2 linked regions of the Methylococcus capsulatus genome follow. Each later gene encodes a partner of the first gene's protein in a complex. Links are inferred from orthologs where the notes say so. Each region holds a gene or a part of one and is shown in the gene's direction. Other genes may lie near its edges.

Region 1 (13,895 bases):
GATAATGCCGCCCAGCTGACCCGCGACATGGTCGCCGGTGCCGAACGCATCGGCGTCACCGCCGGTGCCTCGGCCCCCGAGATCCTGGTGCAGCAGGTCATCGCCCAGCTCAAGGAATGGGGCGGGCATACCGCCACCGAAACCCAGGGCATCGAGGAAAAAGTCGTGTTTTCCCTGCCCAAGGAACTACGCCGGCTCAGCGCCTGAACCGGTAGATTTCGACGTTTAACCAAGCAAGGAGTGACCATGGCCCTCACCCCCATGGATCTGGTGGCCGCCGCCAAGCAGCGGATTCGTGAAATCGGCCCCGCCGAGGTTCGGGCAATGCCCGGCGATACCTTGATACTCGACGTCCGTGAGCCGGAAGAGTACGCGGCCGGCCACCTGCCCGGCGCCATCAACATCCCGCGTGGTGTGGTGGAGTTCCGCATCGAAACCCATCCCGCATTTCAGGGGAGAAAGGACGCAGCCATAGTGGTCTACTGCCAGAGTGGCCTCCGTTCGGCCCTGACCACCGATATCCTGCAGCAGCTCGGCTGGAGCGGTACCGTCAGCATGGCGGGCGGCTTCAAGGCCTGGAGCGAGGGCGGCCTGCCGGTTGCGAACTGACTGCCATGGCGGGTCCGGGTGCACCTCCCTCCTCTGCTGAAGCGGCCGGAGAAAAGGTCCGGCTGGACAAATGGCTCTGGGCGGCCCGTTTCTTCAAGACCCGGCAGCTCGCCATCGAGGCCATCCATGGCGGCAAGGTCCATCTGAACGGCCAGCGCGCCAAGCCCGGCAAGGAAATAGGCATCGGTGCCCGGCTGGAGATCACCCGGGAGCGGGAAGTCTGGGAGGTCGTCGTCGAAACTTTGAACACCCAACGCCGGCCCGCCAAGGAAGCGGTCTTGCTCTATCGCGAAACCCCGGAGAGTCAGGCACGACGCGAAGCAGAAGCCGCCCGCAGACGAGATGAGCGGCAATTCGCCGACGAACCCGCACACCGCCCATCCAAGAAAGACCGCCGCCTGATCCACCGTTTCAAGCAATCCCTGGATTGAAAGCCGGCGTGAATCAGCGTTCATTTCCGGATACCCGGCCGGAATTCGTCTACACGGTATCGCGCCTCAACCGCGAAGCCCGCATTACGCTGTCCAGCCATTTCGGCACGATCTGGGTGGAGGGCGAGATTTCCAACCTGGCCACGCCGGCCTCGGGCCATCTTTATTTCACCCTGAAGGACGCCGAGGCCCAGGTCCGCTGCGCCATGTTCCGCAGCTCGGGACGCGTGCTCGGCTTCAAGCCGGCCAACGGCGATCATGTCCTGGCCCGCGTCCAGGTGGGGCTGTACGAACCCCGCGGCGACTACCAGTTGATCGTGGATCTGCTGGAACAAGCTGGCGACGGGGCGCTCCAGCGCGCCTTCGAGTTGCTGAAAAAACGCCTGGATGCCGAAGGGCTGTTCGATCCTGCTCGCAAGAAACCCATCCCCCGCTTCCCCACCTGCATCGGTGTGGTCACATCGCCCACCGGTGCTGCGATCCGCGACATCCTAACCGTGCTGGCACGGCGCTACCCGGCGGCTTCCGTGATCGTTTTTCCCGCCAAGGTCCAGGGCAGCGAAGCGCCGGCGGAACTCATCCGCGCCTTGCAGCAGGCCGATGCGAGCGGCTGGTGCGACGTCTTGCTTTTGGCGCGCGGCGGCGGTTCGCTGGAAGATCTCTGGGCCTTCAACGACGAAAGCCTGGCGCGCGCCATCGCCGCCTGCCGGACGCCGGTGGTCACCGGCATCGGCCACGAGGTGGATTTCACCATTGCCGACTTCGCCGCCGACCTGCGGGCGCCGACACCCTCCGCCGCCGCCGAAACGGTGACACCCGACCGGATCGACCTCGGCAATCGCCTGCAGCGTCTCGAATCTCAACTCCGACGGAACTTCCTGGGACGACTGGAGCGAGTCCAACAGCGGCTGGACTTCGTCGAGCGACGGCTGCAGCAGTGCCATCCCAGGCAAAGGCTGGAACGCCAGACCCAGCGCCTGGTGGAGCTGCGACACCGGCTGGGGCGAAACACCGCCATCCGTTTGAATCTTCAGCGTCAGCGGCTGCAAGGCCTGGAGCTGAGGCTGGTCCGCCACGATCCCGCCCAGCGGGTGATGCACCTTGCCGGGAAGCTCGATACGCTCGAATCCCGCCTGCGGCACTCGGCATTACTCAGCTTGGAACGCCGAAGCGAATGGCTCGCGGCCCTAGGCCAGCGGCTGAATACCGTCAGCCCGCTCGCCACGCTGGCCCGCGGCTATTCGATCGCCCTGCGCGCCGCGGACGGCGCCATCGTCCGAGCCTGGCAGGACATCCAGCCGGGGGAGATGCTCTATACCCGCCTGGCCGAGGGTTCGCTCCTTAGTCGCGTGGAAAAGGCCGAACCTGGCGATCCGGGGGCTTTTCCCGCACAATCGCCGCGAGGCCCCTGAGGCCCTCATCAACCAACCGCCAATCGGAAGGAGCAAAACCATGGTAAGAAAATTCGCGACGAGCGTGCTCGCCGCTGGGGTACTGAGCGGATGCGTGATGCAAAGCACTTACGACCGTGATGTAGGCTACGAAAGGCAGCTCAACGAACAGTTGCGCACGGAGGTGGACGCCGACGAGGTCAAGATTCAGCAGTTGCGGGACCGCCTCCGGGTCACCATGGAGGATGAATTGCTCTTCCCCGAAGGCGGATACCAGATAAGTAAAGAAGGCAAGGCATCCATCGACAAGATCGTTCCAACCCTGCAGAGCGCCACCAATCACCGCATCGAAGTCGAAGGCCATACCGACAATGTGCCGATCGGCAAACATCTGGCCCACCGTTTCTCCAGCAATTGGGAGCTGTCCGCCGGCCGCGCCTGCGAAGTGGTCAAATATCTGCAGTCCAAGGGCATCGACCCAACCCGCATGAGCGCCGCAGGACACGGCGAATATCAGCCGGTGGCGTCGAACGCGACTGCCGAAGGCAAGGCCCAGAACCGCCGCATCGACATCGATCTCGTGCCGATCTATACGGAATAAGCCGGCGCTCCGCCCCTGGCCTGTCGACCCGTCTCGACAGGCCAGGGCTCGCCTCATAAAATTACGCCCTTTTTGAATTCCGGAAACCGTGACGGCTCCGGAAGTTCCTTACCCAACAGCCTGGATTTCAGCGCCATGCCTCAGAACGCCAAAGCTCTCATCGAAAATTATTACGCCGCCTTCAACGCAGGTGATATGGAGACCTTTTTGAACCTCCTCACCGACGACGTGATCCACGACATCAATCAGGGCCCCCGCGAGATCGGCAAGGACGCTTTCCGCGCCTTCATGGACCGGATGAACCGCAATTACAAGGAACAGCTCGTCGACATGACCATCATGACCAACGAGGACGGCACCCGCGCGGCCGCCGAATTCGTGGTCCTCGGCGAATACCGGGTGACCGACGAAGGTCTGCCCCCCGCCAAGGGCCAGAAATATCGTCTGCCGGCCGGAGCATTCTTCGAGATCCGCGACGGCAAGGTTGCCCGTATCACCAATTATTACAATCTTCAGGACTGGATCGACCATGTCGAAAAGGCTTAGGTGCTATGAGCGAGGCGATCAGCGTCAAGATCATGTCGGGACCCGAAATCGGGAAATACATCCCGGATCTGGCCCGGCTGCGCATCGAAGTATTCCGCGATTTCCCCTACCTGTACGACGGCACCACCGAATACGAGGAACGCTATCTGCAGACTTATGTGAACTCGCCGGAGAGCGTGGTGGTGCTGGCCCTGGATGGCGAACGCGTCATCGGGGCCTCCACGGGGCTGCCGATGGAGGACGAAACGCCGGAATTCAAACAGCCCTTCCTCGAGCACGGCTACGATCCTGCAGGGATCTTTTACTGCGCGGAATCGGTGCTCTTGAAGGAATACCGCGGCCGCGGCATCTATAAGCGGTTCTTCGAAGGCCGCGAAGGCCATGCCCGCCGCCTGGGGCGGTTCGATTATTGCAGCTTTTGCTGCGTGCAAAGACCGGACGCTCATCCCTTGCGTCCCGCCGACTATGTACCGCTCGATGCCATCTGGACACGGTTCGGCTACGTCAAGCACCCCGAACTCGTCACCAGCTATGCCTGGAAGGATGTCGACCAGATCGAGGAGACAGAGAAGCCCATGGTGTTCTGGCTCAAGCCGCTGAAGGAATCCTCCCCATGAAGCCGTTGTTTCTCGCCGCCGCCCAATACGACATCGGGTTCCTGGGCGACTGGGCGACCTACCAGGAAAAGGCCGGACGCTGGGTGGCAGAGGCGGCCGGCAACGGCGCCCGAATGCTGGTATTCCCGGAATACTTCAGCATGGAGCTGGCGTCGCTGTTCCCGGAAGCAGTGTACCGCAGCCTGTCGGGCCAGTTGGCGGAAATGCAGTCGGTTCTGCCGGATTTCATGATGCTCTATGCCGATCTGGCGGAGCAGCATGGCATCTACATCCTGGCTGGCACCTTCCCGGTACGCCAGCCGGACGGCAGCTACCGCAACCGCGCCTTCCTGTTCCGTCCGGACGGTACGCCGGAATTCCAGGACAAACTGCAGATGACCCGGTTCGAGAACGAACAGTGGCTGATCTCACCGGGCAAGGAAATCCGCACCTTCGACACCGAATTCGGCCGGATCGGCATCAACATCTGCTATGACAGCGAATTCCCCTTGATCGCCCGCAGGCAGGTGGAGATGGGCGCAAACCTCATCCTGGTACCGAGCTGCACCGATACCCCGGCCGGTTATCACCGGGTGCGGATCGGCTGCCAGGCGCGGGCACTGGAAAACCAATGCTACGTCGTACAGTCGCCAACCGTGGGATCGGCCCCCTGGTCCGAGGCCGTGGACGTCAACGTCGGCGCGGCGGCCATCTATACGCCGGTGGATTACGGCTATCCCGACGACGGCATCCTGGCGATCGGTGAACTGAACCGGCCGCAATGGGTCTACGCCGAAATCGACCTCAGCTCCGTCGCCCGCGTGCGCGAAACCGGCCAGGTCTTCAATTACCGCGACTGGCCGGCCCAGTTCAAGCTGGTCGGATAGGCGAACATCAAAGGATCATCGCGAGACCGGCCAATACCGCCACGCCGCCACCCAGGTATGCGGTCTTCCTGAGCCAGCCCAGGCCGCGCCACCACACGCGAACGGCTTCGCGGCTGCTCTTGTACCAGACTTTTGCTGCCTCGATTTTCCGGGCAACTTTCGGCGCCAGTTTCCGGATGCTCAGGATCAGTACGACGACGAAAGTGATCATGCTGGTCCAGGCTGCTTTGTGCTGGGCATCCAGATGATCGAGCTCGAACGCCTTCGAATAGAAACTGGTTAGGACCTGCTGGGACAGCTCGAGCAGCAGATCGGCGAATTCGATGAGACCCTCGAGCATCAGTTCACCGGCAAAAGCAACCGATATCAGAAGAATGGCGGGAAGTCCGTAACGGATCAATTTTCTCTTGTCGATCGTCATGTTTGTTGTTCGTGTCGAGTCCTGTCGTCGAAAACGCGCTGTAGCCGCCGGATCGGCCCGATTGCAAAACCCGCGGAAATATAGTGTTAATTCGCAAGGGATTCAATCCGCGGCCAGCGAGGATTCGTGTCGCCCATGTTGAACCTGCGGATACTTTCTTCGAAACCCCGGACCCTGCGGGGGCTGTTGGCCATGCTGTCCGCCTCGCTGCTGTTTTCCTTGATGAGCGTCTCGGTTTACGCGCTCGGCGTCAGGCATCCCGAGCTGCCGACGATGACTGTGAGTTTTTTCCGGATCATCATTAACCTCGCCATTCTCTTACTTCCCGCACTGATCCGCTCACGGGTGCCTTCCCTGCTCGGCGACATGCGCCCGTCCCTGTGGCTGCGCGGCCTGTTCGGCTCGTTGGCGCTGATCCTGTCCTTCATCTCGATCCAGCGAATCGGCCCGGGAGAAGCGTCGTTTCTCGGCGCCAGCAGCGGCGTATTCGTGGCTTTGCTCGGCCCGAAAGTACTGGCCCAGAGGAACAGCGGCCGAATCTGGGCCGCGCTGGCCGGCTCCTTGGCCGGACTGTACCTGCTGCTGATGCCACGCGCGGATGTTTCCGACGAACTGGGCAGACTGATGGCCTTGAGCTCGGGACTGCTCAGCGCGCTCGCCTATCTGATGGTCGCCCGCGCCGGCCGCAGCAATCCACCCGGCACCGTTGTGTTCTATTTCTGCGCTGTGGCCATTCCAATGCACCTGGCCTGGTTCGGAGTGAGGGGATTCAAGCTACCGCAGGAAGGGGACGCATGGGCATTGCTCCTCCTTTGCGGTCTGGCCGCGAGCGGTGCACAGGTCCTGATGACACGAGCGTACCAGGAATCCCCTGCGGCTCTGGTAAGCGCAGTGAGCTACGCCACCCCCGTATTCAATCTGGCCTTCGGCTGGCTATTGTTTGCCAAGGTTCCGGTCGGGACGGCACTCGCCGGCTGTGCCATGATCTTGTTTTGCGGCGTACTGTTGCCGTTTCTGAGCAACCACTGCTCCCAACCATCCCTTCCGAGCGGTGGAAGGCGCAAGCACATGGACAAAGAATCACGACCGCGACGATGGATATGAATCAGGTTCTCCCCGAAGGCAGGTACCCCAAAAACCTCCGGGGGTCGTGTCATTCGGGTCGCCCACCCGAAGGGCTTGCTGCAGAAAGGCCACCCGGCTGCCGCGACTCCGCCGGGCACGACGGGTTTTGTCGGGGAGCCTGGTCTACGGGTTGGGCAGATGGGCGAGGAACCATTCCAGCAGCCGGATCATTCCCACCACCGCACCGACGGAACCGACCACCCAGAGGGTCTGGCGATGGATGGCCTGCGTCAGACGCACTTCCACCTCCTTGATTTCCTTTTGCAGCCTGGCCTCCACCTCGCGGATTTCCAGGCGGGTTTTTTCGATCTCCAGACGAAGCGTCGCCTCAATTTCCTTGATCTGCTTTTGCAGCCTGGCGTCGATCTCTTTCATGTCCAGCCGGATCGACTCGATCTCCGTCCGCAATCCGGCTTCGACTTCCTTGATTTCCTTCTGCAGTCTCGCTTCGACTTCCTTGATCTCCTTCTGCAGCCGCAATTCGGTCTCGCGCACCTGGCCGGCGGTCGCCACGTCCTTCAACTGGGGATAGCGGTCCTCCAGATGCTCGAAGGCTTCCGCGATCAGTTTGGCGCGCGTCTTGTCCTCGCCCGCCTCGGTCAGTTGTTCGTACAGTCGTAACGCTACGCTCATGGTCGTCCCGGAAACGCCTTGCGTCGCAGTTTAGCATGGGCCCGCTGACCCGCCGAACGGCCCCAGCGCCCGGACGAGGCTCGCCGGTCCGTTACGGGGGAAGGGGAGGAAAACGAAATTCCCGTCCGAGATGGCCGGCGGGCGTTTCGTCAGAGAGCCGCCCTTACGAACCGAGCGTAAGGACAGCAAGACAACGTCATTCAAAGAAAAACCGCCCGGCGGTCGCGAAAGCCTCTGCGGCCTACGGCACTTCGCGACATCCTGACGTCGGCGACCGAAGCGTAGTGGATGAAATCACCAGGACTCGGCGCCGCCGTGTTCGTGGTGGTGTGCGGCATCCTCGGATTGGAGATTTTTCACGCCCACGCCGTGCTGGTAGACCATCAATCCACCCAGGTCGGCACCGAAGAACATCGCCGTCACCATGATGCCCGCCAGAAACAGGTGAAACACGTTGGCCATACCGGAGAAGCGGTATCGGGCGATCAACCTCCAGAGGGAAAGACCGAGGGCGAGACTGGTGACCGTGAGACCCAGCCGTTCGTGCCATTCCAGGATCTCGTGCACCGCTTCGCCGTGTGGAACGAAGCTCGCAGCGTACAGTCCCGCCGCAGCCGCCGATGCGGCTCCCAATGTTCCCAAGTACAGCATCCAGCTCGCGACCATTCGCAGTTCCCGTTTGCCCATGGCCACGGCAATCAGGTCGAGCAGAAAAAACGCGTTCAAGAAAGCAATCGGGAAATGCACCAGGAGGGGATGGATGTTGGGAGCGAGGGCTACAAGCCCCGGCAGGAATTCGAACGGACTGCCGCCATCGAAAAACCGGGTCGTCGAATCGAGCAAGCTGTCCAGCAACCCGACCCAACCCGCGCTCCCCCCATCGCCCGCGCCGTGTACCGCGGGGATGAGAGATCCGCTGCCGTCCAAAACCGGCCAGCCGCCCAAAAATGCCATGATGCACTCCGCGTCTTATCCAGACGCAGCATCCTAAAGGATCAGAGCTGGACTTGCCATCCCCGTGTCGGCCAAGTCATCCAAGACTGCCGGCAACGCTCAGCGTGAGCGGGCAAGACGCAGTTTTTCTCCGCTCCTGCCCGCAGCGGCGATGGCAGGACGGGTAGTCCTGGCTTTGGCGGCCTGACGGGGACTTGCGGCCAAATGGGTATGGCCTGCCTTGCCATGCAGGGGTTTGGAGAACCGGACATAAGGAGTCTGGCCCGCCTTCAGTGGTTTGGCCGGTGCCTTGTGCGACCTCAGGCGAGGAAGCGGTACGGGCGGATCGCCCGCTACTCTGAAGGGACTGGGCGCGTGATCCAGCGGACTTTCGTAATTCACTCCTTCGGGAAAGAATCGGTCCGGATCGCTGGCGATCTCCACCGCGGCCAGAAACTCCGCATAGTAGTTGCGGGAAGCAAAGCCAAACAGCGGATGGTCGTAATCCTGGACGATGCGTTCGAAGTTGTGTCCGTAGGTGCTCTTCGCTTTCTGCATGCCGCCGATGCCGTGATTATAGGAAGTCACGGCCAGCGGCCAGCTTCCCAACTTACCGTAGGCGTGACTGAGATAGCGTGCTGCACCGTGGGCGGAGGCGATGGGGTCCAGACGCGCGGCAACGCTGTCCTGGCCGTTCATGAAGATTTTGGCGGCTCCGGCAGTGAACTGCCAAATGCCGACCGCACCTGCGGAAGACCTCGCATTGGCTTGGAAGGAAGACTCCACGTGGGGCAGAAACGCCAATTCCTCCGGCAAACCGGCATTGCGGAAAATGCGGCGGAAATGCTCGTCATAACGCCCGCTGATTTCCAACCCACGCTTGAACCGCTCCCGCAATCCACGCTGATAGCGAAGACGCTCGGCAGCACCTCGTATAGCCGTCCGGACGTCGGCCTGCTCGGCGATCCGCCGGGCCAGCTGCTGGTCGGCGGCGTCCAGCGGCACCCGTGATGCCAGCTTGTCCTCCAGGGTTCGCAAGCGGTATTTCCAGTAATCGAACCGCTCCTGCAGCCGGACTTTCTGGCTGGGCGTGAAACCGCCGCCGGCCTCCCCAGGCAGGTCGACGACCTCATAGACCAGGCCGAGGTAGCGGTCATCGTGCAGCGCGACCTGGGATCGACTCCATTCTGCATAGACTTTGCGCCAGAAGGCGACCTGAGGTTCGAGCGTGGGGTAGCGGGGAAACACCCCCAGATAACGGGTCATGTACTCCGCCCGTGGCCGGCTCCTCGGCATGAAATCAAAATCCCGGGGCGAGGCCGATCCGGTGGAAGGGACTGCCTGAACCGGTGAATCCTTTTTAGGCGCCACGGTGCGCGAAGAACACGCGACGAGCAGCAACACCGGAGCGATGCACACCAACCCTCGAGCAAATGGCTTGAACATAAGCGTATCCCCCTTGACATGCGCCGGCGCCCTCCCTTTTAGCTCAATACCTCAGCCGGCATGACGGAATCGTCGTCGGGCGTCGGTGACGCTATGGTATTGTAGTCCGTTGCCGGGAGACGACAACCATAGCGGCAATGGCTCGCCGGCCGCCTTTATTTCCTACTGCGATTTGGGCATCAATGGTAAAGATGCGCCGATTTCCACATCTTCTGCCCCCTGCAGAACGTTTTCCACCTGGAGAAAGCGCGCACCGATTTTTTTCGAAAGAGCTTTCGCCAGCTTACCGTAATACTTTTCCAGTAAAGCCGTGCGCGATTTACGGAATTCCAGGGCTGCCCTGACCAGCTCGTCGGCCTTGGTTTCGCTGATGGTGTCGAAATTGGCCGCGTAGTCGTTGATCAAGGCGTAGCGGGCGTCATTCAATTTCATCAGATCTGCTTCATATTGATGGTAGATCGACCAGAATTTCTTGCTATGGACCTCGTCCAAGTCCATCGCATCGGCAAGGAATTCGCGTTTTTCCATGCGGATGGTGGCACGAAACAGCGCCAGCTCGTCCTGTTCGACAGGTTTCATCACTGGCAGAGGTTGTTTCACGGCATGGACATCGATGCCGGCAAGCAGCAGGGAAACCGCCATTGCGGCCGCAGGGAAGGTCTTTGTCATGGAAAGGGGCCGCTCCAGACATCATGAGGTTTCACCATATCATAGGCCAGCCGCTGTCCAAATGCACCGGGTTATCTGCGTCAAACGGTGAGCATTACCCGATAGTTCCCGCCGATCACCAGATACTCGGCCTCCCCGCGCAAAGGATGGCGCGGCAGCAGATCGTTGAAGAACAGGAGTTTCACGACCGGCACTTCGGTTTCGAGGATATAGGCACCGAATTGCCCCGCCTGCGTCCGGTCAGCGGAGAAAGAAACGATGTTGTTGAGGCGCACGAGGATTTCCCGTCCGTTGCCGGCCCCCAGGGGACAGAACTCACCGAGACTGTCGACCCCGCGATAGAGCTTGACATGACGGCGCGCCGGCGTCTTGAACTTTGCGATCGCCCATTGGCAAAACTCGAAGAGCAGGTCGAGTTGCAGATAGATGCAGTTGTTGTGGAAGCGGCTCGCCATTTTCTCTTCGACATAGTCCATCCAGGCCGGGGTGCCAAAACCGGTCAGCGGCTGCTTATGGAAAGTGGGAAACAGACCGAAGCGGCTCTCGACCCAGCCCTTCAAGACCGCTCCTTGTGGATTGTTGGAATCGAAGCCCCAATCCTGCAGCAAGCGTAGGTAACTGCCCCGGACCCGCCACCGCCCCTGCCGGTCTTCGCCGAGACGCTGCTCCTCCTCGAAACCGAACACGACGCTCAGGTAATCCTGGAAAACATCGCCCGCCTCCTGGAGGTTCTCGCAGCGGCCCAGCCTGGCGAACAAACCGCTGTTGGCCTCACGAGTACCGTGGATACGCAAAGGCAAAGGATCCTGGTTGAAATCAGGGCTTGTGAGAAGACCCGTGGGAATGCCGACGAGATTGGTGCTATGCCCGGCGAGGGCAACGTTAGGGGAACGATGACTTTTAAAAGTGGAAAGCGAGCTGGCCATGGCACCTTAGGGTATCACCGGAAGGCGCGTCCGAGTGTTCCCTGGTGTCCGCCATAGGATCAAACTTCGCCGGGCGCCAACCGCGTTCCTCCCGGCTCCTCTTCGGCCCTGACCAGTGTCACGGGCGCCTTTCCATCCACCGTATCGGCATCGACGACGCATTGGCGCACGTCGGGCTGGGAAGGAATCTCGAACATCGGACGACGGAGGATGTGCTCGATGATGCTGCGCAGACCGCGCGCGCCAGTGTCGCGCTCGATGGTACGTGCGGCGATGCGGCGGATCGCAGTCTCGGTGAACACCAACTCGACGCCTTCGTAGGCGAACAGTTTCTGGTATTGCCGCACCAGGGCGTCGCGGGGCTCGGTGAGAATGCGGACGAAGGCCGCTTCGTCCAGCGGCTCCAGGGGCGCGATGACGGGGAAACGGCCGATGAACTCGGGGATCAGGCCGAAGCGCCGCAGGTCTTCGGGCTGGATTTCTGCCAGCAACTCCTCCAGAGGCGGCCTTTTGGCCTCCTGCATGGGCGCGTGGAAACCGATCTCGCCACGCGGGGGACCGATGCGCTTTTCCACGTGTTTTTCCAGCCCTGGGAAGGCGCCGCCCGCGATGAAGAGGATGTTGCGGGTGTCGATCGTGACCTCTTCCCCGCCTCCGCTCCCTTCCCGGCGCCGGCCGCGGGCCGCCACCTTGACCTGACTGCCCTCGACGAAGCGCAGCAGCGCCTGTTGTACGCCTTCGCCGGAAATGTCGCGGGTGTTGATCGCCATTTCCGGACTCTTCGCCAGCTTGTCGACTTCGTCGATGTAGACGATGCCCCACTCGGCCCGTTCGACGCTACTGTCGGCGGCCTCCAGCAGACGGACCAGGATGTTCTCGACATCGTCGCCGACATAACCGGCCTGGGTGAGTGTGGTCGCATCGGCCACGACGAAAGGCACGCCGACGATGCGCGCCAGGGTGCTGGCAAGCAAGGTCTTGCCGGTGCCGGTCGGCCCGATCATCAGAATGTTGGATTTGCCGACCTGGACCTCGGCTTCGTCCCCGGCCAGCCCGAGAATCTCCCGGCTCTCGTGGCGGAGGCGCTTGTAGTGATTGTAGACCGCAACGGAGAGGATTTCCTTGGACAGTTCCTGGCCGATCACATACTGGTCGAGGTGACGTTTGATGTCCTCCGGCTTGGGGACATTACCGTGCAGCTCTGCCATCGAGCGCTTGCGTCCCCAGTTGGTCACGACCTGTTCGGCCAGCCGTACACAGGCTTCGCAGATCTGGCCCTCGATGCCCGCGATGAGCGGGGTGTCCCGGCCTTGCTCGATGCCGCAAAAGGAACAGTGCTGGATCTTCGCCGGCGCGTCGCTGCTCATGCCGTCCTCCTCAAAGAGTTCGTGATTCAAGATTCGGCTTCCGCAGGCTCCCTGCATACCGCCTCGCCGTCGCACTGCCGGCATTGATGGGCTGCTTCGACACGCCACTTCACCAGTTGGTCTTCCAGGATCTCGATTCGGTCCAGCAGGCATTGCACCGCCTTGCCGACTGGGTCGGGAATCAGATGGTGGTCCAGATCGATGCCGTGCGGGGCCGCATTGCGCGAACTCTTGGGCTGGACGACCCTGCCAGGGATGCCGACGACCGTGCAATAGGCCGGCACGTCCTTGATGACGACCGAATTCGCGCCAACGCGAACCTGGTCGCCGAGGACAATGGGTCCCAGAATCTTGGCGCCTGCGCCGATCAGCACCCCGTTACCCAGAGTGGGATGACGCTTGACCTTGTTCCACGAGGTACCGCCGAGGGTGACACCGTGATACAGCGTCACGTCGTCGCCGATCTCGGCGGTCTCGCCGATCACCACGCCGGCGCCGTGGTCAATGAAGAAGCGCCGGCCGATGGTCGCGCCGGGGTGAATGTCGACGTTGGTCAGCCAGCGGGCAAACGCCGCCAGCAGCCGCGCGCTCAGCCGATGACCGGCGCGCCACAGGCGGTGGGCGATGCGGTGCAGCAGCACCGCGTGGACGCCGGGATAAGTCAGCATGACCTCCAGCCGGCTGCGCGCCGCCGGATCGCGCTCGAAGACGCAGCCGACGTCCTCGCGCAGGAGCTCTGCGAGGGACAGCTTAGCGGCTTCGTTCCCTACCACGGAACCACACTCCACGAGGTTCGCCCCGGAACCGGCGGCGCCGGAATGATGTAGAAAGGGTATTCCTCCTGGTCTTTCGGTGCTGTCTCCTGCTCCTTCGTAGGAACGCTGGGAATGACCGACTTGCAATCGTCCTGGTCGATGGATCCGTAACCGATCATGGAACACCTCTTTTTTTTTCCTGAGAACACATAAAAAACTCTCGTAGAGGCCTCAAGCAACCGATGTGCCATCATCACGAAGCATAGAGATCCCCATTGAATTCAATGCATTGCGCCCCGCACCTTGGTGCCGGCAGCGCACATCCCTGCGGTACCGGTCGGGGATTTGTAGGATTCATGACATGCGTTCCGGACGCGGTCCTCGGTCGACATTTCACCGATTCCTGCTATGTCCCGGTATATGATGGACACAGGTCATCGTCCTTATCGGAGGAGTTCACGTTTGGACAGGTCACCTGCCCTCATCTTGGCACACGGCTGTTTCGAAGACGTCCACGGCAAAGTGGCTCATGGCCTGGTCCGTGGCACGGATCGCTTCG
Region 2 (15,176 bases), 1.3 Mb from region 1 along the record:
CTTGGGCTTCGCCTGCGCCGACAAGCCCAGCTCGGACATGGCGTAGACGATACGCCGCTGCACCGGCTTCAGACCGTCGGCGATGTGCGGCAGGGCGCGGTCCAGGATGACGTACATGGCGTAATCCAGATACGCCTTCTCGGTGAAATCCCGTAAGGGGATGCGCTCGTAATTCGCGGCTTCGTTCATGGTGGATGCTTGCAAGAGGTCAGATGTCGGCGAGATTGCCCTTCTCTTCCAGCCAGGCGCGGCGGTCCCCCGCCCGCCTCTTGGCCAGCAGCATATCGAGGCGCTCGTCGGTCGCGGCGGCGTCGTCCAGCGACAACTGCACCAAGCGCCGGGTGTCGGGGTTCATCGTGGTCTCGCGCAACTGGGCAGGGTTCATCTCGCCTAGGCCCTTGAAGCGCAGCACGTTGACCTTGCCCTTGATCTTCTCGGCTTCGATGCGGTCCAGCACGCCTTTTTTCTCCGCTTCGTCCAGCGCGTAGTACACCTGCTTGCCGACATCGATGCGGTACAAGGGCGGCATGGCGATGAACACGTGGCCGGCTTCGACCAGGGCGCGGAAATGGCGCAGGAACAGGGCACACAGCAGGGTGGCGATGTGGTTGCCGTCGGAGTCGGCGTCGGCCAGCACACAGATCTTGCCATAGCGCAGACCGCTCAAATCGCCGGCGCCGGGATCGACACCGATGGCCAGGCTGATGTCATGCACCTCCTGCGATGCGAAAATGGCGCCGGGTTCCACTTCCCATGTGTTCAGAATCTTGCCGCGCAAGGGCATGATGGCCTGAAAATCCTTGTCACGCGCCTGCTTGGCGGAGCCGCCGGCAGAATCGCCCTCGACCAGGAACAGTTCGGTGCGGTTGACATCCTGTGCCGCGCAATCGGCCAGCTTCCCGGGCAGCGCCGGCCCGCTGGTGACGCGCTTGCGGGTGACCTGGCGGCTGGCCCGCAAGCGCTTCTGGGCACTCTCGATCACCAGTTCGGCGATGCGCTCACCGACCGCAGGGTGCTGGTTCAGCCACAAGCTGAAGGCATCCTTGACCACTCCCGAGACGAAGGAAGCGCATTCGCGCGAATTCAACCGTTCTTTGGTCTGGCCGGCGAACTGCGGCTCCTGCATTTTCACCGACAGGACGTAGTTACAGCGCTCCCACACATCGTCCGGCGCGATCTTGATGCCTCGCGGCAACAGGTTCCGGTATTCGCAGAACTCCCGCACCGCGTCGGTCAGGCCCGTGCGTAGGCCATTGACGTGGGTGCCGCCTTGCACCGTCGGTACCAGGTTGACGTAGCTCTCAGCTACCGGGGCCGCGCCGTCTGGGCACCAGAGCACGGCCCATTCCACCGCTTCCTGCCGGCCCTCCATCGTACCGACGAACGGCTCATCCGGAATGGAGGCGCTGCCCTGCAACTGGTCCAGCAGGTATTGCGGCAGACCGTCCTGATAACACCAGGTTTGGCTGTCGCCACTGGCGTCATCGGTCATCCGGATTTCCAGCCCCGGGCACAACACGGCCTTGGCGCGCAGCAGATGTTTGAGCCGCGACCGGGAAAACCGGACATTGTCGAAATAATGCGCTTCCGGCCAAAATCGCACTGCCGTACCGGTCTCACGCCTAGGCGCCGTGCCGGTCTCGGCGAGCTCCTCCACTTTGTCGCCCTTTTCGAAGGCGATGGCATACACCTTCCCGTTGCGCCGCACTTCGACCTCCAGCCGCTGCGATAAGGCATTAACCACCGACACCCCGACGCCGTGCAGGCCGCCGGAATAGCGGTAGGCCTTCTGGGAGAACTTGCCGCCGGCGTGCAGCTTGGTCAGGATCACCTCGACGCCGGAGATGCCGAGTTCGGGATGGATGTCGACCGGCATGCCGCGGCCATCGTCCCGCACCTCCAAGCCGCCGTCGGCCAGGAAACGGACCTCGATGAGGCGGGCAAAACCGGCCAGGGCTTCGTCCACCGCGTTGTCGATGACCTCCTGGGCGAGATGATCGGGGCGGCTGGTGTCGGTGTACATACCCGGCCGGCGGCGGACCGGATCCAGTCCGCTCAAGACTTCGATGGCTGAGGCGTCGTAAACTGCATTCATGGAGTGAGATGGGGATACTGGGTAGGGAATAGGGACGCGGCGGCCGTCACGGACAGCGGCGCATTTTAATCAACTTGACAAGTTTGAGATAATGCCGTGTTTGGCCGCGAGACGAACCCGTCCTGGCCGCACCTTCGACTACCGCATTGAAACCGCCATGGCCCGCAAACCCCCGAGCTTTGAAGAAGCCCTCGCCGAGCTGGAGCAGCTGGTGGAACGCATGGAACAAGGCAATCTGCCACTCGAGGAATCCCTGAAACTGTTCGAGCGAGGCATCGAGCTCACGCGGACCTGTCAAAAATCGCTGCAGGATGCCGAACAGAAGGTCCAGATCCTGCTGGAAGAAAACAGTCTACCCACTTTGAAGCCATTTCGTGATGAACCCTGAACAACCTCTGAGCGATTTTATGCAGTCCTGCCAAGAGCGGGTGGAACGGGCGCTGGATGCGCGTCTGCCCGCCGCCGATCGCATGCCGGAACGGCTCCATCAGGCCATGCGCTACGCGGTGCTGGGCGGCGGCAAGCGCATGCGTCCCCTCCTCACCTATGCCACCGGCCAGGCGATCGGTGCGCGAGTGGAACTGCTGGATGGCCCCGCCTGCGCAGTCGAATTCATCCATGTCTATTCGCTGATCCACGACGATCTGCCGGCGATGGATGACGACGACCTGCGTCGGGGCAAACCGACCTGCCATAAGGCCTATGACGAGGCCACCGCGATACTCGCGGGAGACGGCCTACAGGCCCTGGCCTTCCATGTCCTCGCCCAGGATCCCAGCATCGCCGTGCCTGCGGAAAGCCGCATCGCCATGATCGAAACCCTGGCACGAGCCGCCGGCCCCGCCGGCATGGTGGGCGGCCAGGCAATCGACCTGGATTCGGTGGGCAAGAAGCTGGATCTGCCGGGATTGGAAAACATGCACATCCGCAAAACCGGCGCCCTGATCCGCGCCGCCGTCCGGCTGGCCTGCCTGACCAGTCCTGACCTGCCGGCCGAGCAGGCCGACCGCCTGGACCACTATGCCAAGTGCATCGGTCTCGCTTTCCAGATCCAGGACGACATCCTCGATGAGGAGAGCGACACCCAAACCTTGGGAAAAACCCAAGGCAAGGACCGCGACCACAACAAACCCAATTACCCGGCCCTGCTGGGACTGGCCGGCGCCAAGGAAAAAGCGAAGGAAATGTACGAGGCGGCACTGGAAAGCCTGGCCGGCTTCGGCCCCGAAGTCGGTCTGCTGCGCGAACTCTCCCGCTTCATTATCCAGCGGCAGAATTAGGGGAATGCCGCGCCTTTCCTTGAAAGGCAAGGACCGCGGCGACATAATTTCCGAGTAAGCTACTTTAGTTATTAGTCTGGACGCCGACCCCCCGGCTGGACCGAGCAACCTGGAACGCGATTACATGACCGAAACCAAAAGATATGCCCTTCTTGAAGCGGCAGACCATCCCGCCGCACTGCGCAATCTGCCGGAAGACAGGCTGCCGGAACTTGCCGAAGAGCTGCGGGGCTATCTCCTGGAGAGCGTGAGCCAGTCGGGTGGACATCTGGCTGCGGGACTGGGGACAGTGGAACTGACCATCGCCCTGCATTACGTCTTCAACACCCCCGAAGACAAACTGGTCTGGGACGTCGGCCATCAGGCCTATCCGCACAAGATCCTGACCGGCCGCCGCACCCGCCTGCCGACCATCCGCAAGAAGGGCGGACTGTCGGCCTTCCCCAATCGGGCCGAAAGCCCTTACGACTGCTTCGGCGTCGGCCATTCGAGCACCTCGATCAGCGCAGCCCTCGGCATGGCCGTCGCAGCCGCGCTGGACCGGCGGCCCATCCATGCGGTGGCGATCATCGGCGATGGCGGCCTCACGGGCGGCATGGCCTTCGAAGCGCTCAACCACGCCGGCACGCTGGATGCCAACCTCCTGATCATCCTCAACGACAACGAAATGTCGATCTCGCCCAACGTCGGCGCGCTCAACAACTACCTGGCGAAAATATTGAGCGGGAAGTTCTACTCGTCGGTCCGCGAAAGCGGCAAACATCTCCTGGGCCGCCACATGCCCGGCGTTTGGGAACTGGCGCGCCGCGCCGAAGAACACGTCAAAGGCATGGTGGCGCCGGGAACGTTGTTCGAAGAACTGGGATTCAATTATTTCGGCCCGATCGACGGCCACGATCTGGACACCTTGATCACAACCTTGCGTAATCTGCGCGATCAGAAAGGCCCCCGCTTCCTGCACGTCGTCACCCGCAAAGGCAAGGGTTACGCACCCGCCGAGAAGGATCCCGTAGCCTATCACGGTGTGGGCGCCTTCGACCTCGACGCCGACGAACTGCCCAAATCCAAGCCAGGAACACCGAGCTATACGGAAGTATTCGGCCAGTGGCTGTGCGACATGGCGGCGCGCGACCGGCGGCTGCTAGGCATCACGCCGGCGATGCGCGAAGGCTCGGGCCTGGTGGAATTCTCTCAGCGCTTTCCGGATCGCTATTTCGACGTCGGCATCGCCGAGCAGCATGCCGTGACATTCGCGGCAGGGCAGGCCTGCGAAGGCTACAAGCCGGTGGTGGCGATCTATTCCACCTTCTTGCAGCGCGCCTACGACCAGCTGATCCATGACGTCGCCCTGCAGAATCTGCCGGTGCTGTTCGCCATCGACCGCGCCGGGCTGGTCGGACCGGACGGACCGACCCATGCCGGCAGCTTCGATCTGAGCTTCATGCGCTGCATTCCCAACATGCTGATCATGGCGCCCTCGGACGAAAACGAATGCAGACAGATGCTCTACACCGGCTTCATCCATGACGGGCCGGCGGCCGTGCGCTATCCGCGTGGCCGAGGCCCCGGAGTCAAACCGGAAGACACCATGACTGCCATCCCCATCGGGAAGGGCGAAGTACGCCTCCAGGGCAAGGGGACCGCGATCCTGGTCTTCGGCACGCCCCTGGCCGCCGCACTCGCCGTCGGCGAGCAAATCGGCGCCACCGTGGCCAACATGCGTTTCGTGAAACCCCTGGATGAGGCGCTTATCCTGGAACTGGCCGGCACCCACGAGCGCATCGTCACCATCGAGGAAAATGCCATTGCCGGCGGTGCCGGCAGCGCGGTCGGAGAATTCCTCGCTGCCCAGCGCTGCGGTATCCCGGTCTGCCACATCGGCCTGAAGGACGAGTTCCTCGATCAGGGCACCCGGGAGGAACTCCTGGCCATCGCCGGTCTGGACCAGGCGGGCATCGCCCGGTCGATCGAGACTTTCCTCCAAGCCACGGCTGCTACGGAGAAACCGAAGCGGGCCCGCGGCTCGGCCAAGGGCAAACCCTGATGGACAAGCTGCGCGCCAAGATTCGTGACATTCCGGACTTCCCCAAGCCTGGCATTCTGTTCCGGGACATCACGCCGCTGGTCAAAGATCCAGCGGCGCTGCGGTTCACCATCCACCAGCTCATACACCCGTTCGTCGGCGAAGACATCACCGCCGTTGCCGGCATGGAAGCCCGGGGGTTCATCTTCGGCGCGCTGGCGGCCTGGGAGCTGGGCGTTGGCTTCGTGCCCCTGCGCAAACCGGGGAAACTTCCCTACAACGTCCAAACCATCGATTACGACCTGGAATACGGCTCGGCCCGCCTGGAGGTCCATCTGGACGCCTTGGGAGTGGGCGACCGCGTGCTGATGGTCGACGACCTCCTGGCGACCGGCGGCACGGCGCGCGCCAGTTGTTCGCTGGTGGAGAGCCTTGGAGCCGAAGTGGCCGCCTGTGCCTTTGTGGTCGAGCTGGACGCCCTCGAAGGCCGGCAGGCTTTACACGGCCGCCGCGTGCATTCGCTGCTGCACTACTGAGCCGGCGATAACCGCGCGGACACAAAAAAGCCGGCTTCGAAGCCGGCTTTTTTGCAGGCGCCCGACCCGGCCAACTATTCGACGGCCTCGATACGGATCGTCGGACGCACGTTGACGGGCGCCGCTTCGGGCGCGCCGGTTTCGTATTCCGGCTCCGGCTCTGGCGCCATCCTTCCTTCCGTTTTCGGCCCGAACAAAGCGACCCAGGCCGCTTTCCAGGGACGGCGCATGGCGTCTTCCACGGCGCTGGCCTCATAGCCGCAGTGCGCCATGCAGTTGGCGCATTTCGGATTTTTCGAATTACCGTACTTGTGCCATGGCGTCTCCTCCATCAAGGCGCGGAAGGAAGGCGCATAACCCTCATCCACCAGCAGGTAGCACGGTTTCTGCCAACCGAAAACGTTCCGGGTCGGGTTACCCCAGGGCGTGCAGTTATAACTCTGGTTGCCCGCCAGGAAATCGAGATAGAGCCCTGAATGGTTCAGGCGCCAGCCGCGGCCGCGGCCCAGCTTGAACACTTTGCGGAACAGCTCCTTGCTGTCGCGCATCCGGATGAAGATGTTCTGCTGCGGCGCGTGCTCGTAGCTGAAACCGGGGGCGATGGTCACTCCCTCGACTCCCAGACGCTGGGTGTGATCCAGGAACTCGGCCACTTCCTCAGCCGACTCCCCTTGAAACAAGGTGCAATTGATGGTCACCCGGAAACCCCGGGCAATCGCCATCTCGACGGCTTCGACGGCACGGTCGAACACACCGGCCTGACAGACCGAGGCATCGTGCCGGTCGCGGTTGCCGTCCAGATGAATCGACAGCGTCAGGAACGGGGACGGCTCGTAATCGTCGATCCGTTTCTTGAGCAGCAGGGCATTGGTGCACAGATAAACGTATTTCTTGCGCGCGATGATGCCGCGCACGATCTCCGGCAATTCCTTGTGGAGCAGCGGCTCTCCCCCTGCGATCGAGACGATGGGTGCATCGCATTCGTCAACGGCCTGCAGCGACTCCTCGACGCTCAGGCGCCGGTTCAATATCTCGTCCGGATAATCGATTTTTCCGCAGCCGGCACAGGCCAGATTACAGCGGAACAACGGCTCGAGCATCAGCACCAGAGGATAGCGCTTGACGCCGAAAATCTTCTGTTTGAGCAGATACTTTGCGACGGTCAGTTGTTGACGCAGTGGAACGCCCATTCGTTTCTCCTTGATTCTTCAGCTAAGGACGGAACGTGTTGAAACCACCGCTCCGACGATAATTTCATGTCAGCCCAGGCATGCCGGCCAAACCATCGCCCGCAAAAGACAGCCTCACGGGATCGCAAGGGACAGTTTCCTAGTCTGGCACTAGGAATTGAGCCCGGATTGTAACAACAATCCTTTTTTCTTGTTCAAAAATGGGGATTGCGGCATTCCCTTGAATGGGAACGCATGCTAGCATCCAGTTGCATATTACTCAACTCATCTTCGATAAAAAAACAACAGAACTTGACTCAAGCCTTCGATTCTGTAGACTTTCACCCCTTTTACAAGCAGTTAGCCACCGTGGCCGACTCGAGCCCGAGCAACCGACGCTACCCTAGATGAGCGGAACATCCCTCTCACAGCCCGCCAGACACGAGCATCTGTCGGACGACGAATTCCAGGCCGATTTCCTGGACGGCGTATCCCGCACTTTCGCTTTGACGATCCCGCGGCTGCCGGAGAGCCTCGCCCGCCCGGTGTCCAACGGGTACCTGCTGTGCCGGATCGTCGACACCATCGAAGACGAGGTGGCGCTGACGTCGGCCCAGAAGCGACGATATTGCGAGCACTTCGCCCGGGTCGTCGCCGGAACCGCGCCCGCCGCCCCACTCGCCGACGAACTCTTTCCGCTGCTCTCCGAACAGACCCTGGCTGCCGAGCGGGAACTGGTCGCCGCCATTCCCCGCGTCATCAGCATCACCCACGGCTTCGCCCCGCCGCAGCAGGAGGCGTTGGCCGACTGTGTGGCCACGATGTCCAGAGGAATGGCCGAATTTCAGGACAAGGATCTGCGCCACGGCCTCAAGGATCTGCGGCAGATGGGCGATTACTGCTATTACGTCGCCGGTGTGGTCGGAGAGATGCTGACCCGGCTGTTCTGTCATTACTCACCGGAAATCGCCGTACATCGGCCCCGGCTCATGGAACTCGCGGTGTCCTTCGGGCAGGGGCTGCAGATGACCAATATCCTCAAGGATTTGTGGGACGACTACGCGCGCAACGTCTGTTGGCTCCCGCAGGACGTATTCATGGAATACGGCTTCTCCCTCGCCGATCTCCGGCCGCACCACGACAACCCCGATTTCGTCCGCGGCTTCGAGCGGCTGATCGGCGTGGCCCATGCCCATCTGCGCAACGCCCTGGAGTACACGCTGCTGATCCCCGGCCATGAAACCGGCATCCGCGAATTCTGCCTTTGGGCACTGGGGATGGCAGTACTCACGCTGCGCAAGATCCACCGCCACCCCTATTTCAGTGATTCCGCCCAAGTAAAGATCTCGCGGCGTGCGGTCAAGGCGACGATCATCACCTCGCGGCTGACTCGCAGCAACGACGCCTTGCTGAAGGCCACATTCCGGCTTGCAGGACTTGGCCTGCCCACCGCGGAGCCTGCCGCCGTGCTCCAACCCAAACCCATCGATATTTGAATTCGCCCCGAACCGCCAGGAAACATCGCCCATGTTGAGAGAAGCGACAGCAATATCCAATCTCGAACCGCCGCTGACCGCCTCATACGTCGAGTCTCCTCTCGATGCAGCGATCCGGCAGGCCAAGGACCGTCTGCTGAGCCTGCAGCACATGGAGGGCTACTGGGTGTTCGAACTCGAAGCCGATTGCACCATTCCGGCCGAGTACATCCTTATGATGCATTTCATGGACGAAATCGACGAGCCACTGCAGACCAAGATCGCCAACTATCTGCGCGCCCACCAGAGTGCCGACGGCAGCTATCCGCTATTTCAGGGCGGCGCCGGCGACATCAGCTGCACCGTCAAGGCCTATTACGCCCTCAAGCTGGCCGGCGATTCCATCGACGCCCCCCACATGAAGAAAGCCCGCGAGTGGATTCTCGCTCAAGGCGGCGCTGCGCGATCCAACGTATTCACGCGCATCATGCTCGCCATGTTCGAGCAGATTCCGTGGCGCGGAATCCCCTTCATCCCGGTGGAAATCATGCTGCTGCCGAAGTGGTTTCCCTTCCATCTGGACAAAGTGTCGTACTGGTCGCGCACGGTCATGGTGCCGCTGTTCATCCTGTGCAGTTATAAAGTGACTGCGCGCAATCCGTCCCGGATCCATGTCCGCGAACTGTTCACGGTCGATCCGCAGAAGGAGCGCCATTATTTCGATCACGTCAAGACGCCGCTCGGCAAGACCATCCTCGCTCTGGAGCGGTTCGGGCGGATGCTGGAGCCCCTCATTCCCAAAGCCATGCGCAAGAAGGCCACCCAGAAGGCCTTCGATTGGTTCACGGCCCGGCTCAATGGCGTGGACGGGCTGGGCGCGATTTTCCCGGCCATGGTCAATGCCTACGAGGCGTTGGATTTCCTGGGTGTGCCCCCGGACGACGAACGCCGTCGGCTCGCGCGCGAATCCATTGAGCGACTGCTGGTGTTCCAAGGCGATAGCGCCTACTGCCAGCCCTGCGTCTCACCGATCTGGGACACCGCCCTTACTTCCCTCACCTTGCAGGAAGTAGCGCGTCATACCGCGGACCTCCAGCTCGATGCGGCTCTCAACAAGGGTCTCAAGTGGTTGGCCTCGAAGCAGATCGACAAGGACGCTCCCGGCGACTGGCGGGTCAACCGGCCTGGTCTGGAAGGCGGCGGCTGGGCGTTCCAGTTCGGCAACGATTATTATCCCGACGTGGACGACAGCGCCGTCGTGGCCCATGCGCTGCTGGGATCGGAAGATCCCGGCTTCGATGAAAACCTGCGACGGGCGGCCAACTGGATCGCCGGCATGCAGTCCAGCAATGGCGGGTTCGGCGCCTTTGACGCCGACAACACCTATTTCTACCTCAACTCCATCCCCTTCGCCGACCACGGCGCCCTGCTCGACCCGCCGACGGCGGACGTAAGCGCCCGCTGCGCCATGTTCCTCGCCAAATGGGTGAGCCGGCAACCGGAGCTGCGTCCCGTCCTCGATCGCACGATCGCATACCTGCGCCGGGAACAGGAAGCCGACGGCTCCTGGTTCGGCCGCTGGGGCACCAACTACATCTACGGCACCTGGTCGGTGTTACTGGCCTACGAGGCCGCCGGCATTCCGAACGACGACCCCAGCGTGCGCCGCGCCGTGGCGTGGCTCAAGGGCATCCAGCACGAGGATGGCGGCTGGGGGGAAGACAATTTCAGCTACCACGATCCGTCGTGCCGCGGCCGCTTCCACACCAGCACGGCGTTTCAGACCGGATTCGCCCTGATCGCGCTGATGGCGGCGGGCGAAGCCGGCTCACCGGAAGTCCAGGCCGGGGTCGACTACCTGCTCAAACACCAGCAGCCCGACGGCTTCTGGAACGATGAATGCTTCACTGCACCGGGCTTCCCCCGCGTGTTCTATCTGAAATATCACGGCTACGACAAATTCTTCCCCCTGTGGGCGCTGGCTCGTTACCGTAACGAACGCTACGCCACAGTGTGACTCGGATCGGTGTCGTCGTCGCTCTGCCGGCCGAATGCCGTACGCTGACAAGGCGTCAGCCGTGCCGGGGCGAGCCGTTTGCCATCGGTGACACACTCCGGGTCTGCCTGTCGGGCAGCGGTCCGGACAATGCGGCGAAGGCCGCGCACCGGCTGGCGCAAGTGGGCTGCAACGGGTTGGTCAGCTGGGGATGTGCCGGTGCGCTGAGGGCACATCTGGCATCCGGCGATCTCATCCTGCCGGCCGAAATCGTTTGCACCGACGGCACGGTGTGGCCGGCGCATCCCGCCTGGCATCGGGAAACGGTACGGTATGCAGAGGCGCTGCCCTGCAAGGTATACAGCGGGCGGATGACCGCCAGCGAAGGCATCGTCCACGGCCGCGACAGCAAGCAGATGCTGGCGGCCGCCACCGCTGCCGACGCCGTCGACATGGAAAGCGGGGCCGTGATCCGCACCGCCGCGGTGCTGGGAGTGCCGGCCCTGGTGATCCGCGCCGTCGCCGACGAAGCGGGGATGGCAATCCCCCGCAGCGTGCTCGACGCACTCGACCCGCACGGCAACACCCGGCTGCCGAAACTGTTTGCCAACCTGGTACGGCGGCCGTCGGATGTTCCCGCCCTGCTCCGCCTGGCCGTGGCTTTCAAGGCGGCCTCGGCGACCCTGCGTGCAATGGCTCCCCATTTGCACGCTCCTGGAAAATTCTGATTCAAGCAATGTCCAAAGGAACAAAAACCGCAACGCAGGAAACGCGGACAAGCTTTCTGATCCGCCTGATGCAGTGCTGGGAATCCAGAGTGCTGACCCACCCGTGGTTGGTCCTGTTCGTCGCGTTTGCCGCCTGCGGCCTGACACTGCAATACACGGCTAAAAACCTGACCGTGAACACCAACACGGCCGACACCATCTCGACCGAACTGCCGTTCCAGAAGAACAGGATCCGGTTCGAAACGGAATTTCCCCAGGATGTCTCCACCATCGTGTTGCTGGTCGAGGGCAAAACGCCGGAGCAGGCGTCGGATGCCGTCGATGCTCTCCACCAGAAGCTGGCCGGGCAGCGGGAAACGATCGAGTCGGTCTATGTGCCCGACGGCGGCGATTTCTTCGCCCGCAACGGACTCCTGTACCTGAGCCTGGAAGACCTGGAAAAGGTCAGCCGGGATCTGTCCGCCGCCCAACCGTTCTTCGGCCGGCTGGCCGAGGACAACAGTCTCGACGGCTTCTTCGGTATCTACGCCCAGGCACTGGACGCCGAGGAATCGGACCTTCCGGTGGAACTGGGCGCCTTCACCCGCCGCCTCAACGAGGCGTTTCGAGCCGCGCTGGAGCAACGCCCCTACCGCCTGTCCTGGCAACAGTTGATCATGGGGCAGAAGGAAGGTCTCGGCATCACCAAGCGTTTCATCGTGATCCGGCCGAAACTCTTCTTCGAGGAATTGATGCCTGCGGCGAAGGCCATGGCTGTCATCGACCAGGCCATCGACGGCGTTCGCTCCGACGATCTGTCCGACGTCCAGGTGCGCAAGACCGGCGAAGTCGTCCTGGAACACGAAGAAATGCAAACGGTGCAGGAAAGCGTCACCATCGCCGGCCTGGCGTCCACCGTGCTGGTCTGCCTCACGCTGTGGCTGGCCTACCGGTCGTTCAAGCTGATGTTCGCCACGTTCCTGACGCTGGGCATGGGCCTAGTGTTTTCCATGGGTTTCGCCACCCTGGCGATCGGCCAGCTCAACCTGATCTCGATCTCCTTCACCGTACTGTTCATCGGTATGGGGGATGCTTATTCGTCCCATTTCTGCCTGCGCTACCGGGAACTCATCCTGCGGGGTATGCCGCAGCGGGCCGCCTTGCGCGAAACCTTCGCGTCGACGGGCTCGGCACTGCTCCTGTGCACGCTGACCGCTGCCATCGGCCTCTACGCGTTCATCCCGACAGCCTACTCCGGTGTCGCGGAACTCGGCATCATTGCCGGCACCAGCATGTTCATCGCTCTGGCCACCACCTTCACGGTACTGCCAGCGGTCATGAACATCCTGCCCTACAAGCCTTCCCGCCGCGCGGTCCAGCACAGACCGCGCGCGTTGACCCGGGCCTTGCTTTCCAACTGGCCGATGCGCTATGCCCGGCCGATCCGGATGCTGACCCTCATCCTGGGCCTCGCAGCCGCTGCCCTGCTGAGCCGCATCGTGATCGACTTCAATCCGATCAATCTGCGCGACCCCTCCACCGAATCGGTCAAGACTTTCAAATATCTGCTCAAGTCCCGCGACACCTCGCCGATGACCCTGGCCTCCCTCGCCTCGAACGAAGAAGATGCCCACGCCAAGATTCAACGGTTCGAGAAACTCCCTTCGGTCGACAGCGTGCGCAGCATATTCGATTTCGTTCCCGACCAGCAGGACGAGAAACTTGCCGCCATCGCGGACCTGGCGCTGGTGCTCGGGCCGCAGCTGCAGAACTTCCCGGCCGCATCCACGGCCAAGCCGACGCCGCAGACCCTGGAAAAACTGCATGCCGCGCTGCGCAAGCAGCTCGAAAAAAACCACGATCCCGATGTCGCCGAGTTGGATGGCACCCTTGATGCGTTCCTCCAAGAACTGCGCACCTTGCCTCCTCAAGCAGCTCAATCCCGCCTCCACGCCCTCGAAAAAAGCGTGCTGGGAGGCTTGAGAAAAACCATCAACAATCTGAATACCAGTCTGAAAGCCGAGCCGATCACTCTGGACTCCCTCCCCGCGGATATCCGCGAGCGCTGGATCAGCGCGCACGGGCTTTACCGCCTGCAGATATTGCCCAGAAATGACCTGAATGATCTGGACAATCTGCGGGAATTCATCCGCGAAGCGCAAACGGTGGACCCCGACGTCACCGACCTGCCGGTGACTTACCTGGAATCGATGAATGCCGTCCTCGTCGCTTTCGCCCAGGCTTTCGGCACGGCGCTCGGCGCGATCACGCTGCTGTTGCTTCTGATCCTGAGGAACATCAAGGATACCCTGCTGGTCCTTTTACCCCTGCTGCTGGCATCTCTGTTCACTGCGGCCATGACGGTGCTCATCCATGTGCCTTTCAATTTCGCCAACATCATCGCCCTGCCGCTCCTGTTCGGCCTCGGCGTCGACAACGGCATCCACATGGCGCACCGGCTGCATTACCTGAAGTCCACGCATGATGCCCTGCTGGACTCAAGCGAAGCCAAAGGCGTGTTCTACGGCGCCCTGACCACCGTATTCAGCTTCGCCAGCCTCGCCTTCACCCCGCACCCAGGCATGTCGTCCATGGGCATCCTGCTGGCCATCGGCCTGATGCTGTCCCTCATCTGTGCCCTCGTGGTTCTGCCGGCATTCGCCGCGCGCCGGGTCAAGGGTCGCGGGTCACTGGTGTAGAATGCTGAGTTTGACAATTCACCAAATCCGAGGTCATTGATGTCGAGTCGTATTGCCGAACTGCTGAGGAACCGCAGAGGCGAAAATTTCGATCTGCATGAAAAATATCTCAACACCCAGATGGTGCGGGTGTTGAAGACGATCGGCTACGACCGGGTTTACGTGCGGGCGCAAGGCCCCTACCTCTACGACGACCAAGGGCGGGAGTACCTTGACCTCCTTAGCGGCTTCGGCGTATTCGCCTTGGGACGCAACCATCCCCACGTGGTCGCCGCGCTGAAGGACGTACTGGACGCCGAGCTTCCGGACCTGGTGCAAATGGACGTTTCGCTCCTGAGCGGCCTGCTGTCGGAAAAGATCCTGCAGTACTGCCCCGGTGACCTGTCGCGGATGTTCTATTGCAACTCCGGCGCCGAGGCGGTGGAAGCCGCCATCAAGTTCGCCCGCTACACCACCAAGCGGGAGAAAATCGTGTATTGCGAACACGGCTTCCACGGCCTCACCCTGGGTGCGCTGTCGCTGAATGGCGAACAGGTCTTCCGCGACGGTTTCGGCCCGCTGCTGCCGGCCTGTACCGCAGTGCCGTTCAACGACCTGGGCGCCCTCGAGGCCGCCCTCCGCCACAACGACGTGGCCGCCTTCATCGTCGAACCCATTCAGGGCAAGGGGGTCAACCTGCCGAACGAGGGTTATCTGGCCGAGGCCGCCCGCCTGTGCCGAAAGTACGGGACACTGTTCGTGGCAGACGAGATCCAGACCGGTATCGGCCGCACCGGAAAATTCTGGGCGATCGAACATTGGGGCGTAGAACCGGACATGATCTTGATGGCGAAGGCACTGTCCGGCGGATTCATTCCCATCGGTGCCGTCGCCATGAAAAAGCACATCATGGAGGCGGTGTTCAACCGAATGGACCGCGCGGTGGTCCATGGCTCGACCTTTTCCAAGAACAACATGGCGATGGCCGCCGGCATTGCCACCCTCGACGTCTTGGTAGAGGAACGCCTGGTCGAAAACGCGGCCAAGCTCGGTGAGCAGATCATTTCCGGAATCCGGGCGATGACAGGGCGCTACGAGCTGCTGCATGCAGTGCGCGGCAAGGGCATGATGATCGCGGTCGAATTCGGCGCGCCGAAAAGCTTCTCGCTCAAAGCCGCCTGGAGCCTCCTGGAGACCGCCAACAAGGGCCTGTTCAG

Evidence for each region.
Region 2: the proteins of xseA (region 1) and N4J17_RS09010 are in contact, whole or in part, in a cryo-EM structure (PDB 8TXR), measured with the Escherichia coli proteins. The link is inferred for Methylococcus capsulatus from one-to-one orthologs.

What each region holds. Positions count from the first base shown.
Region 1 is NZ_CP104311.1:3,080,686-3,094,580, forward strand. What follows is about bases 347-3,250. They hold xseA (exodeoxyribonuclease VII large subunit), read left to right. Parts: upstream 347-1,048; coding sequence 1,049-2,452; downstream 2,453-3,250. Other genes in these bases: N4J17_RS14935 (rhodanese-like domain-containing protein), read left to right, coding at 347-609; N4J17_RS14940 (RNA-binding S4 domain-containing protein), read left to right, coding at 615-1,040; N4J17_RS14950 (OmpA/MotB family protein), read left to right, coding at 2,493-3,032; N4J17_RS14955 (ketosteroid isomerase-related protein), read left to right, coding at 3,168-3,250. In the rest of the region: ispH (4-hydroxy-3-methylbut-2-enyl diphosphate reductase), read left to right, coding at 1-207; more of N4J17_RS14935, read left to right, coding at 247-346; more of N4J17_RS14955, read left to right, coding at 3,251-3,578; N4J17_RS14960 (GNAT family N-acetyltransferase), read left to right, coding at 3,584-4,195; N4J17_RS14965 (carbon-nitrogen hydrolase family protein), read left to right, coding at 4,192-5,061; N4J17_RS14970 (hypothetical protein), read right to left, coding at 5,069-5,482; N4J17_RS14975 (DMT family transporter), read left to right, coding at 5,618-6,586; N4J17_RS14980 (coiled-coil domain-containing protein), read right to left, coding at 6,731-7,240; N4J17_RS14985 (DUF2231 domain-containing protein), read right to left, coding at 7,535-8,194; N4J17_RS14990 (lytic transglycosylase domain-containing protein), read right to left, coding at 8,294-9,439; N4J17_RS14995 (hypothetical protein), read right to left, coding at 9,782-10,261; N4J17_RS15000 (NAD(+)--dinitrogen-reductase ADP-D-ribosyltransferase), read right to left, coding at 10,369-11,214; ATP-dependent Clp protease ATP-binding subunit ClpX, read right to left, coding at 11,274-12,581; cysE (serine O-acetyltransferase), read right to left, coding at 12,608-13,354; N4J17_RS15015 (DUF1611 domain-containing protein), read left to right, coding at 13,799-13,895. UniProt on the Escherichia coli protein: Bidirectionally degrades single-stranded DNA into large acid-insoluble oligonucleotides, which are then degraded further into small acid-soluble oligonucleotides.
Region 2 is NZ_CP104311.1:1,805,570-1,820,745, reverse strand. Bases 980-3,867 are described here. They hold N4J17_RS09010 (exodeoxyribonuclease VII small subunit), read left to right. Parts: upstream 980-2,252; coding sequence 2,253-2,483; downstream 2,484-3,867. Other genes in these bases: dxs (1-deoxy-D-xylulose-5-phosphate synthase), read left to right, coding at 3,500-3,867; ispA ((2E,6E)-farnesyl diphosphate synthase), read left to right, coding at 2,473-3,375; parE (DNA topoisomerase IV subunit B), read right to left, coding at 980-2,095. Also shown: parC (DNA topoisomerase IV subunit A), read right to left, coding at 1-189; more of parE, read right to left, coding at 209-979; more of dxs, read left to right, coding at 3,868-5,419; N4J17_RS08995 (adenine phosphoribosyltransferase), read left to right, coding at 5,419-5,934; adenosyl-hopene transferase HpnH, read right to left, coding at 6,009-7,124; N4J17_RS08985 (phytoene/squalene synthase family protein), read left to right, coding at 7,511-8,599; shc (squalene--hopene cyclase), read left to right, coding at 8,631-10,595; N4J17_RS08975 (phosphorylase), read left to right, coding at 10,592-11,302; N4J17_RS08970 (MMPL family transporter), read left to right, coding at 11,311-13,980; N4J17_RS08965 (aspartate aminotransferase family protein), read left to right, coding at 14,020-15,176. UniProt on the Escherichia coli protein: Bidirectionally degrades single-stranded DNA into large acid-insoluble oligonucleotides, which are then degraded further into small acid-soluble oligonucleotides.